DNA from 3 places in the Streptomyces sp. NBC_01474 genome. Region 1 is predicted to be linked to each of the others. Evidence: riboswitches for the same ligand, from Rfam matches in the RefSeq annotation. Region 1 holds a riboswitch; each other region holds the start of a gene.

Region 1 (3,266 bases):
CCGCCAGGACGACGAGGCCCTGCGTCGCGACACAGCCGAGGAACACGGCCCCCGGCATCCGCGGCTTCCAGTGCCGTACGACGTTGATCAGGAGCATCGGCCAGACGAGAGCGGCCAGGGCGAGGAGCGCCTCGGCCAGGGTCTGCCAGCCGAACATGGAGATCCGGGTGCCGAGGACGGCCGTCGCCGCGACCGCGGTGAGCGCGGGCGGGGTGTCGGCCTCGGAGTGCCAGCGGTCGCGCTCCCGCAGCAGCCGGCTCGCGAAGTCCGTCGCGAGGACCAGCCAGAGGGCGGCGGCGAGCACCAGTGTGATGCCGGACAGCACCGAGTGACCGGTCAGGTTCAGGCCGACCGAGATGATGCCGGTGGCCATGACGGCGGCACCGGCGGCCGGCGGGAGCTGGGACCACGTGGGTCCGGGACCTGGGGTTGCGTTCGGGCCGCGCACCGCCCGAACGTAACCCCACGAAGGCGGTCAGGCCGGGCGCACCACGCTGTGGATCGGCATGTAGTAGATCGACTCGACGCGCACGTTCGCGCCCGGCTTCGGGGCGTGGATCATCTTGCCGTCGCCGATGTAGATGCCGACGTGGCTGATGTCGTCGTAGAAGAAGACCAGGTCGCCGGGCTGGGCGTTGGCCGTGGTGACGGTCGTTCCGACCTTGACCTGGTCCCAGGTCGTGCGCGGCAGCGAGATGCCGGCCGCCTTCCACGCGGCCTGCGTGAGGCCCGAGCAGTCGTACGAGTCCGGGCCCGTGGCGCCCCACACGTACGGCTTGCCCATCTGGGACTCGGCGAAGGCGATGACCTTCGCGGCCTTGGCGGTGTAGCCACTGCCGGTGCTGCCGGAGCCCGTACCCGTACCCGTACCCGTACCCGTGCCGGAACCGCTGCCCGTGCCCGGGTTCTCCTTCTGGCGCGCCTCCTCGGCCGCCTTGCGCTTGGCCTCCGCCTCGGCCTGCTGACGCGCCAGCTCCTCCGCCTTCTTCCTCGCGGCCTCCTGCTTCTTCTTCTCGATCGCCGCGAGGCGCGCCTTCTCCTCGGCGGTCAGCTTCGACAGGAGTTCGCGGGCGTCGCCGAGCTTCTGCTGGACGTCCCTCTTCGTGCTCCTGAGCGTGGCCTGCGAAGTGGTCAGCGTCTCCAGGCTCTTGGCCGCCTCGGTGCGCTTCTTCGTGGTGGCGGCCTGCTCGGTCTGGTAGTCGTCGACGGCCTTCTTCTGGCGGCTCGTGAGCCGGCTCATCAGCTGGTCCTGGTCGAAGTAGTCCTGCGCGTCGTCGGCGAGGAGCAGCGTCGCGGTGTCGGAGACGGCGCCGGTGCGGTACTGGGCGGCGGCGAAGGTGCCGAGCTCCTGGCGGGCCTTGTTGAGCTTCTCGGTGCGCTGCGCGACGTCGTCGAGCAGGTCGCCGACGTGCTTCTGCTGCTTGGTGGTGCGCTCCTTGGCCGCGTTGTACTTCTCCGTGGCGACGCCCGCCTGGTGGTAGAGGGTGTCGACCTTCTTCTGGACCTCTTCCAGGCTCGGCTTCGGCGGCGCGGAGGGGGCGGCGGTCGCGCTCTGCGAGAGCAGGGCTATGGAGGTGAGGGCCGCCGTGGTGATTCCGACGACGGGGGCCGTGCGGGGACCGGCCGTCCTGCTGCGCGGCTTGCGGTGCGACGCCAAGGGGCGCGTCTCCTTCCCATGACCGCCTACCGGGTTAGCTGTCGGGTTCGGGCGGAGATTCGGAAGGCTGCCCTACGGTCGCGCCCTGACGGGTCGTCGGCCGATTCACCCCAAAGGTCGTGGGTCCCCGGTTCCATGCCTCTCGGCGTACTGAACTCAGCGGGGGCGACCCGTTCGCGGCGCGGTTGCCGGCGGGGGGACGGGCGGCCCGCGGAGCACGCTAGCCAACTCGTGTGGCTGCTGTGAAGGTTGATGTTCGATATGCCCGATACATTTTCGTGACCTTCGGCAATCTCGTTCGTGACCTCCGGTAACTCTCACGGAGGGTGATTTCCGCACTACGAGAGGTGGCCGGAGCTGCGAAGTCGGAGGGAAGTTTCCGGGGCGGCCGTGGGTGTCAGTGGGGCGGCCTAGACTCGTAGAGCGATGAGCAGCCTCTTTGACGACAGCTTCCTGGCGGACCTCACGGCTTCGAAGGCCAGTGAGGAGCATGCCCCGCCGCCGCCCGAGGACGACACGGCTCCGGAGCACGTTCCGGACGACCTGTTCGACGGGAAGTTCGACGTGCCCCCGGCCAGGGACGCGTACTACCGGGACGGCGCCCCGCGCCCCGCGCTGGACCCGGCGGCGCTCCTCGACGGGCTGAACGAGAACCAGAGGGCGGCCGTGGTCCACGGCGGCTCCCCGCTGCTCATCGTGGCGGGCGCAGGTTCCGGCAAGACCCGTGTGCTCACGCACCGCATCGCGTATCTCCTCGGCGAGCGCGGCGTGCACCCCGGCCAGATCCTCGCGATCACGTTCACGAACAAGGCCGCGGGCGAGATGAAGGAGCGCGTCGAGTCCCTCGTCGGCCCGCGGGCGAACGCGATGTGGGTGTCGACGTTCCACAGCGCCTGCGTCCGTATCCTGCGCCGCGAGTCGAAGAAGCTCGGCTTCACGTCGTCGTTCTCGATCTACGACGCCGCCGACTCCAAGCGCCTCATGGCCCTGGTCTGCCGCGACCTCGACCTGGACCCGAAGAAGTTCCCGCCGAAGTCCTTCAGCGCCAAGATCTCGAACCTGAAGAACGAGCTCATCGACGAGGAGGACTTCGCGGCTCAGGCCGCCGACGGCTTCGAGAAGACCCTCGCCCAGGCCTACGCGATGTACCAGTCCCGCCTCCGCGAGGCGAACGCGCTGGACTTCGACGACCTGATCATGACGACGGTAAACCTCCTGCGCGCCTTCCCGGACGTCGCCGAGCACTACCACCGCCGCTTCCGCCACGTCCTGGTCGACGAGTACCAGGACACGAACCACGCGCAGTACGCGCTGGTCAGGGAGCTGGTGGGATCGGTCGACAGCGGCCGCGCGGAGGACGAGCCGCCGCGTGAGGGCGATCTCCCGCCGGCCGAGCTGTGCGTCGTGGGTGACGCCGACCAGTCGATCTACGCGTTCCGCGGAGCCACCATCCGCAACATCCTCCAGTTCGAGGAGGACTACACCGACGCGACGACGATCCTGCTCGAGCAGAACTACCGCTCGACGCAGACCATCCTCTCCGCGGCCAACGCGGTCATCGAGCGCAACGAATCCCGCCGCCCCAAGAATCTGTGGACGAACGCGGGCG
Region 2 (3,266 bases), 3.7 Mb from region 1:
ACCCTCGATCCGTACTCCAAGCTCCTGGAGGAGCGGATCGTCTTCCTGGGGACGCCGATCGACGACACCTCCGCGAACGACGTGATGGCGCAGTTCATGCACCTCGAGTACGCCGCGCCGGACCGGGACATCTCGCTGTACATCAACTCCCCCGGCGGCTCGTTCAGCGCGATGATGGCGATCTACGACACGATCCGGTTCGTCAGCTGCGAGGTCGAGACCGTGTGCCTCGGGCAGGCCGCCTCCGCCGCCGCCGTGCTCCTGGCGGCCGGGACACCGGGGAAGCGGGCCATGCTGCCCGGCGCGCGCGTGGTGATCCATCAGCCGGGGCTGCCCGAGCCCGCGCAGGGCCAGCCGAGCGACCTGGAGATCCAGGCCCGTGAACTGGTGCGTATGCGCGCCCAGCTGGAGGAACTGCTCGCGCGGCACACCGGGCAGAACCGCGAGCGCATCGCCGCCGACATCGAGCGGGACACGATCCTCCGGGCCCAGGACGCCGTGGAGTACGGGCTCGTGGACCGGGTCATCGACAACCGCAAGACGTCCGGTTCGGCCCCCGGCGCCAGGTGAGCCGGCGATGCTGCCGCCCGAACTGCCCCCGCTGCCCGCGCTGACGCGCGCCGAGTGCGAACTCCTCGACCGCTATCTGGAGGTGGTCGATCTGCTCGGCAGGATCAACCCGGCCCGGAGCGACCACACGTATGGCGGACTGCGCGCTGCGCAAGCGCTCGTCGGCAGGGCGACGGCCCTCAGGGACGCCCTGACGCTCATGCATCAGCGGGGCGAGAGCGAGGTCCACGCGACGACGCTGGCTCGGGCTTTGCGGGTCCTGGACGGAGAAAGGAGGTCACAACGGGTCACAGTTCCGCCGGAGCCGGTCAATTGACGGTGCATTCGAGACTGGAGCGGTCGAGGCGAACCGTCCGGACCCGAGCCGAAACGGACCAGAAGAGGTACCCACATACGGAGTAGCCGGTACTAGCACTTGCGAACCGGAAAAGTTGCGCGGAACGCCTACGCGGAATCAGAGATTCCGCCTTCCGCTGCTGGTGCGGGCGTCGTCGGGACCCCTGCACCAGGGTGGAAAGGTGCGCTGTCCACCCGAACAGGCCAGTCGTGAGGACACTCACTTAACGCCGATTCGGCGCTGCGTTCGCGCCGTTCGTGCGTGAAGATCCCTTCCGACGACAAGCCCCCGCCGCCGCGGCGGGGCGGTCCGTGCGGACGCCGAGTCCTGCCGCCGTACGGATGCCAGGTCGACAGGAGTGGATCGGCAGGAGTGGAGGACCCGAGCACGACGGGCCGCCGGAGCTGTTTTCCGGGCCGGCCCTTGGGGTGAAGCCGCACATCGCGGCCGGGCAACTTCGCCAGCCCGAATCCGACAGGTCATCCTTCACAGGCGGCTGACGAAGGGTTGCGCATGACTGCGCTCAATCGTGTCCCGTCGCTGCTCGCCCGGGCCGGAACCGCCTCGGCCCTCACGCTCGCCGTAGCGGGTGGCAGCCTGCTGGTCCCCGGAGCCGCCCCCGAAGCGGAAGCCGCGCCACCGGCGACGAAAGCACTCCAGATCGCGGCCTCCAAGAGGGGAAGCCCCTACCGGTGGGGCGCCACTGGGCCGCACACATTCGACTGCTCGGGCCTGACGCTCTACTCGTTCAAGGCCGCGGGCAAGAAACTGCCCCGCACCGCCGCCCAGCAGTACAACAAGACCCGCCATGTCTCCGCGTCCCATCGAAAACGCGGTGACCTGGTCTTCTTCCACTCGGGCCGCGGCGTCTACCACGTCGGCATCTACGCCGGGAAGGGAAAGATCTGGCACTCGCCGAAGACCGGTGCCGTGGTGCGGCTCGAGCGGATCTGGACGAGGAGCGTCTGGTACGGGCGCGTGCGCTAGCGCCGTCTGACGGGTCCCCCGGGCGCCCGGGGGACCCGTCAGGCGCCGGAGCGTGCTCACGCCCGCCCGCCTCGGAACCGCGCGATGGGGTACTCGTGGTCGTATGGACGAGGACCGAAGGGCTTGCGACGAGGACGCCCCACGCCCGGGCCCGCCGAGCGGCGGCCAGGACCGGCACGAGACGCCGCTGGAGCGCGCGGACCGGAACTTCGGCGAGCTGCTCCAGGAACTGAGGGTCACCCAGACGGGCGTGCAGATCCTCTTCGCGTTCCTGCTGACGCTGGCGTTCACTCCGCGGTTCCCGTCGCTGGACGCCGTGCAGCGCGCGACCTACATCGCGACGCTGCTGCTCGCGGTGCTCGCCGCCGCGCTGTTCACGGCGCCCGCGGCGCTGCACCGCGCGCTGTTCCGGCGCGGCGCCAAGCCTCAGATCGTGCAGATGTCCTCGCGGCTCGCCACGGCCGGCCTGAGCGTTCTGGTGCTCGCCCTGACCGGGTCCGTGCTGCTCGTCGTGGACGTCACGGCGGGGCGGGCGGCGGGGATCGCGGCGGGAGCCGGCACGTTCGCGGTCTGTGTGGGCCTGTGGGGTGTGCTGCCGCGTCTGGTGCGGCGCTCGCTCACGCGGGCGCAGGAGGAGACGGACACACCGTCCCCGTAGCCGCCTTCATACCTGCCGGCCTTCACACCTGTTGGCCTGCACGCCCGCCGGCCTTCACACCTGTTGGACAGGGACCGTCCACGGCAGGGCGATCCATACGGTCTTGCCGCCTTCGGGGGTGGGCCTGACCGACAGGCTTCCGCCGCACTCGGCGGTCAGCCAGCGGATGATCACCATGCCGCGCCCGTTGTCCTGCTGGACGGCGGCCGGGAGCCGCTTCGGGTAGCACGGGTGGCTGTCCGTGACACCGATGCGCAGGTGTTCGTCGCGCTCCAGCTGCATGTCGACCTTGAAGACGGGCGACTGTCCACGGGTGTGCATCACGGCGTTCGTGGCGAGTTCGGAGACGATGAGCCGGACCGTGTCGGCGGCTTCCGCGTCGCGCGGCATGCCCCATTCGGCGAGTACGTCGCTGACATATGTGCGGGCCGAGAAGACCGAGGCGGGATCGCTCGGCAGAGTGACGGATGCTTCCTGGTGATCTGCCATGGCGACGTCGTCCCTTTTTTCGCCGGGGCCTGAATCCGACACATGGCGGATGACTCGAGGCGACCCCCGGACTGGTGCTTCGCGCCAGAGTGCCACTCCCGCCCGGCCGGTGGAGCCGATCCCCCGAGATATGCATATATCTGTCGCTCGAAGCGGTGAACTCTGCGTGGGTGGACCGCATTTGGGCGTACGCCGCCGACTTCCTCTACCGTCGCCTCAGAACAC
Region 3 (3,266 bases), 1.5 Mb from region 1:
GTAACTGACGGTCCGTCAAGACTGTGACTTTCATGTGATCTCGGCTGCATCGACTTGTGACAAGCGTTCGACTCCCGCTACGTTCACCAGTCATCGCGGCACCACCCGCCGCAGCATTCCCCGAGCCCCCGAAAGGCGCCTCCATGCTCACCGGGAACGGTCGTCACCGTCGCCCCCGCCAGGCTCCCGCGCTCATCGTCGCCGCGGGAGTGGCCGGCTCCGCCATCGCGATTCCCCTGCTCGGCGCGACCAGCGCGAGCGCCGCGTCGACGGCCACGTGGGACAAGCTCGCCGAGTGCGAGAGCGGCGGCTCCTGGAGCGCCGATGCGGGCAACGGCTATTACGGCGGGCTCCAGTTCTCGCAGGAGATCTGGGAGGACTACGGCGGCCTCGACTTCGCGCCGCGCGCCGACCAGGCGAGCCGCTCGCAGCAGATAGCCGTCGCCGAGAAGGTCCTCGCCGACCAGGGTCCGCGGGCGTGGCCGGTCTGTTCGGTCACCTCGGGCCTCACGACGGACGACGCGGCGGCCAAGGTCGATCCCGGCGCGGCCCTGCCGACCCCGTCCGCGTCCGCCGGCGACTCCGGCAGTGACGACGCGGCGAACGGCGACACCACGAAGGATGACGCGAGCGACGAGCCGGCGGACTCCGTGTCCTCGGGCGCGAAGGGCGACTCCCGAGAGAAGAATCACGACAACTCGGGCGATACCTCGGGTAACACCGTGGATGACGTCAAGGGTGACAAGTCCGGCCGGGACGGCTCGACTTCGACCCCCGGTGCGCCCTCGTCGGAGGCCTCCGGCAGCCCGGACTCCGCCACTCCGCCCGCCTCCGGCCGGCACCGCGGCGGCGCCGCCGAGGACGACGCCACGGGCTCCTCGCGTGCCGACGACAGCTCGGGCCGCCACGCCTCGCGCGGTGGTGAAAGCGGGCGCAAGGGAGCGAATGCGGACGAAGGCGCCTATACCGTGCGCGCCGGCGACAACCTCTGGGACATCGCCGACACCCATGACGTGGACGGCGGATGGGCCGCTCTGTACGCCGAGAACAAGAAGACGGTCGGCGCCGATCCCGACCTCATCCTTCCTGGTCAGAGTCTGGATCTTGGGCTCGAATCGGGCGAAAAGTAGCGGGAGTTCGGGCCGAATGTCCGCTTTGGCGAGAGTGAGAGATGGGTCTCAAGGCCCTGATCGTCTTTGAAATTCGGGCGATCCACTGCTTACGGTCATCACCGCTCGCCACAGCGGGCCCCGTCGGATGTCACGCCGAATCCTGCCAATGTCCGTACGGGAACAGTCGTCGCGTAAGCGCCGTAGGCAGGAGCGGGGGACCCAAGGTAAGTGCCGGCCCCGGCCGTCGAGAGACGGCCGAACGACCGGCTTGGGGTTAAGTCGCACGCAGGACGTGCGACCGGGCACTCATCCGGCCCGAACCCGACAGCTCACCTCGTAGGCGTCGGTGAGGGGATCTCTCGATGCTGTTTTCCAGCAAGGGCAAGCACCGCCGCCCGTCCAAGGCCGTCCGTGTCGCCACGCTCGCCGGTGTCGCCGGTGCCGCTGTCGCCGTCCCGCTGATGGGTGCCACCGGCGCCTCCGCCGCCACCGCCTCCGAGTGGGACGCGGTCGCGCAGTGCGAGGCCGGCGGCAACTGGTCGATCAACACGGGCAACGGCTACTACGGCGGCCTCCAGTTCTCCTCGTCCACGTGGGCCGCGTACGGCGGCACCGCCTACGCCTCCACCGCCGACAAGGCCTCCAAGGCGCAGCAGATAGCCGTCGCCGAGAAGGTCCTGGCCAGCCAGGGCAAGGGTGCCTGGCCGAGCTGCGGCGTGGGCCTGTCCGCCGCCTCGACCGGCTCCGCCCCGGCCGCCGCCCCGCAGCCGGAGCGCAAGGCCGAGCAGCCGACCACCCGCAGCCAGGAGCGCACGACGCCTGCCGCCCCGAAGCAGCAGTCGAAGAAGACCGTCGAGACCCCGGCCGGCAAGAAGGTCGAGAAGGGTGACGGCGAGTACAAGGTGAAGGCCGGCGACACCCTCAGCACCATCGCCGAGGCGCACCACACCAAGGGCGGCTGGGCGAAGCTCTTCAAGCTGAACAAGGACATCGTCGAGGACGCCGACCTGATCTACCCGGGCCAGCAGCTCCACCTCAAGTAAGTAATAGAGGAGGGCGGCGGCCCTCAGGCCGCTCGGGTACCGGCTTTCGGCGGACGACCGGTACCACGCCAGGCCCCCAAGACTCCCCGCCCCGGGTGCGCATTCCCCCGTCGCACCCGGGGCGGGGTTTTGGTGCGTGAGAGGCCCTGGGCTTTCGTCCGTTGTCGGCCGGGGCTTTTTGTTCCGTTCGGAAACAATTCGCTCTCGGTTTGTCCACGGGCCGGTCGGTCGGCTGGTCTGAGGCCCGGAGCCGGTTAGGCTCAGGTGTTGCCGGACCATGCGGCCCGGCGTAGTTGCGTCACATCCCAGAAGGAGATGCTCGTGCCGTCCATCGACGTCGTCGTAGCCCGGGAAATCCTGGACTCCCGAGGCAACCCCACGGTCGAGGTCGAGGTCGGCCTCGACGACGGCAGCACCGGTCGTGCCGCTGTCCCGTCCGGTGCGTCCACCGGCGCGTTCGAGGCCATCGAACTCCGCGACGGTGACCCGAACCGCTACCAGGGCAAGGGTGTCGAGAAGGCCGTCCTCGCCGTCATCGAGCAGATCGGCCCGGAGCTCGTCGGCTACGACGCCACCGAGCAGCGCCTGATCGACCAGGCGATGTTCGACCTGGACGCCACCGACAACAAGGGCTCGCTCGGCGCCAACGCCATCCTCGGCGTCTCCCTCGCCGTCGCGCACGCCGCCTCCGAGGCCAGCGACCTGCCGCTGTTCCGCTACCTCGGCGGTCCGAACGCGCACCTGCTGCCCGTCCCGATGATGAACATCCTCAACGGTGGGTCGCACGCCGACTCCAACGTCGACATCCAGGAGTTCATGATCGCGCCGATCGGCGCGGAGTCCTTCTCCGAGGCCCTTCGCTGGGGCGCCGAGGTCTACCACACCCTCAAGAAGGTGCTGAAGACCAAGGGTCTGTCCACCGGCCTGGGCGACGAGGGCGGCTTCGCCCCGAACCTCGGCTCGAACCGCGAGGCCCTCGACCTCATCGTCGAGGCCATCAAGCAGGCCGGTTACGTCCCCGGCGAGCAGATCGCGCTCGCGCTCGACGTCGCCGCGTCCGAGTTCTACAAGGACGGCAAGTACGAGTTCGAGGGCAAGTCCCGCTCGGCCG

The links. A riboswitch is a leader RNA that binds a small molecule or an ion and turns the genes downstream of it on or off. The one in region 1 is predicted to bind cyclic di-AMP.
Region 2: linked by a shared signal. The riboswitch ahead of OG758_RS39010 (C40 family peptidase) and the one ahead of OG758_RS21935 (C40 family peptidase) in region 1 are both predicted to bind cyclic di-AMP.
Region 3: linked by a shared signal. The riboswitch ahead of OG758_RS28865 (transglycosylase family protein) and the one ahead of OG758_RS21935 (C40 family peptidase) in region 1 are both predicted to bind cyclic di-AMP.

Annotation. Positions count from the first base shown of each region.
Region 1 is NZ_CP109449.1:4,808,717-4,811,982, reverse strand. Features, by position in the region: gene OG758_RS21940 (tellurite resistance/C4-dicarboxylate transporter family protein) at 1-448, opposite strand, end outside; gene OG758_RS21935 (C40 family peptidase) at 476-1,657, opposite strand; cyclic di-AMP (ydaO/yuaA leader) riboswitch at 1,666-1,815, opposite strand; gene pcrA (DNA helicase PcrA) at 2,084-3,266, shown strand, end outside.
Region 2 is NZ_CP109449.1:8,534,713-8,537,978, reverse strand. Features, by position in the region: gene OG758_RS39020 (ATP-dependent Clp protease proteolytic subunit) at 1-570, shown strand, start outside; gene OG758_RS39015 (hypothetical protein) at 578-886, shown strand; cyclic di-AMP (ydaO/yuaA leader) riboswitch at 1,240-1,417, shown strand; gene OG758_RS39010 (C40 family peptidase) at 1,421-1,894, shown strand; gene OG758_RS39005 (DUF6328 family protein) at 1,998-2,552, shown strand; gene OG758_RS39000 (ATP-binding protein) at 2,607-3,041, opposite strand.
Region 3 is NZ_CP109449.1:6,298,069-6,301,334, forward strand. Features, by position in the region: gene OG758_RS28855 (cytochrome P450 family protein) at 1-4, shown strand, start outside; gene OG758_RS28860 (transglycosylase family protein) at 144-1,130, shown strand; cyclic di-AMP (ydaO/yuaA leader) riboswitch at 1,299-1,470, shown strand; gene OG758_RS28865 (transglycosylase family protein) at 1,475-2,155, shown strand; gene eno (phosphopyruvate hydratase) at 2,471-3,266, shown strand, end outside.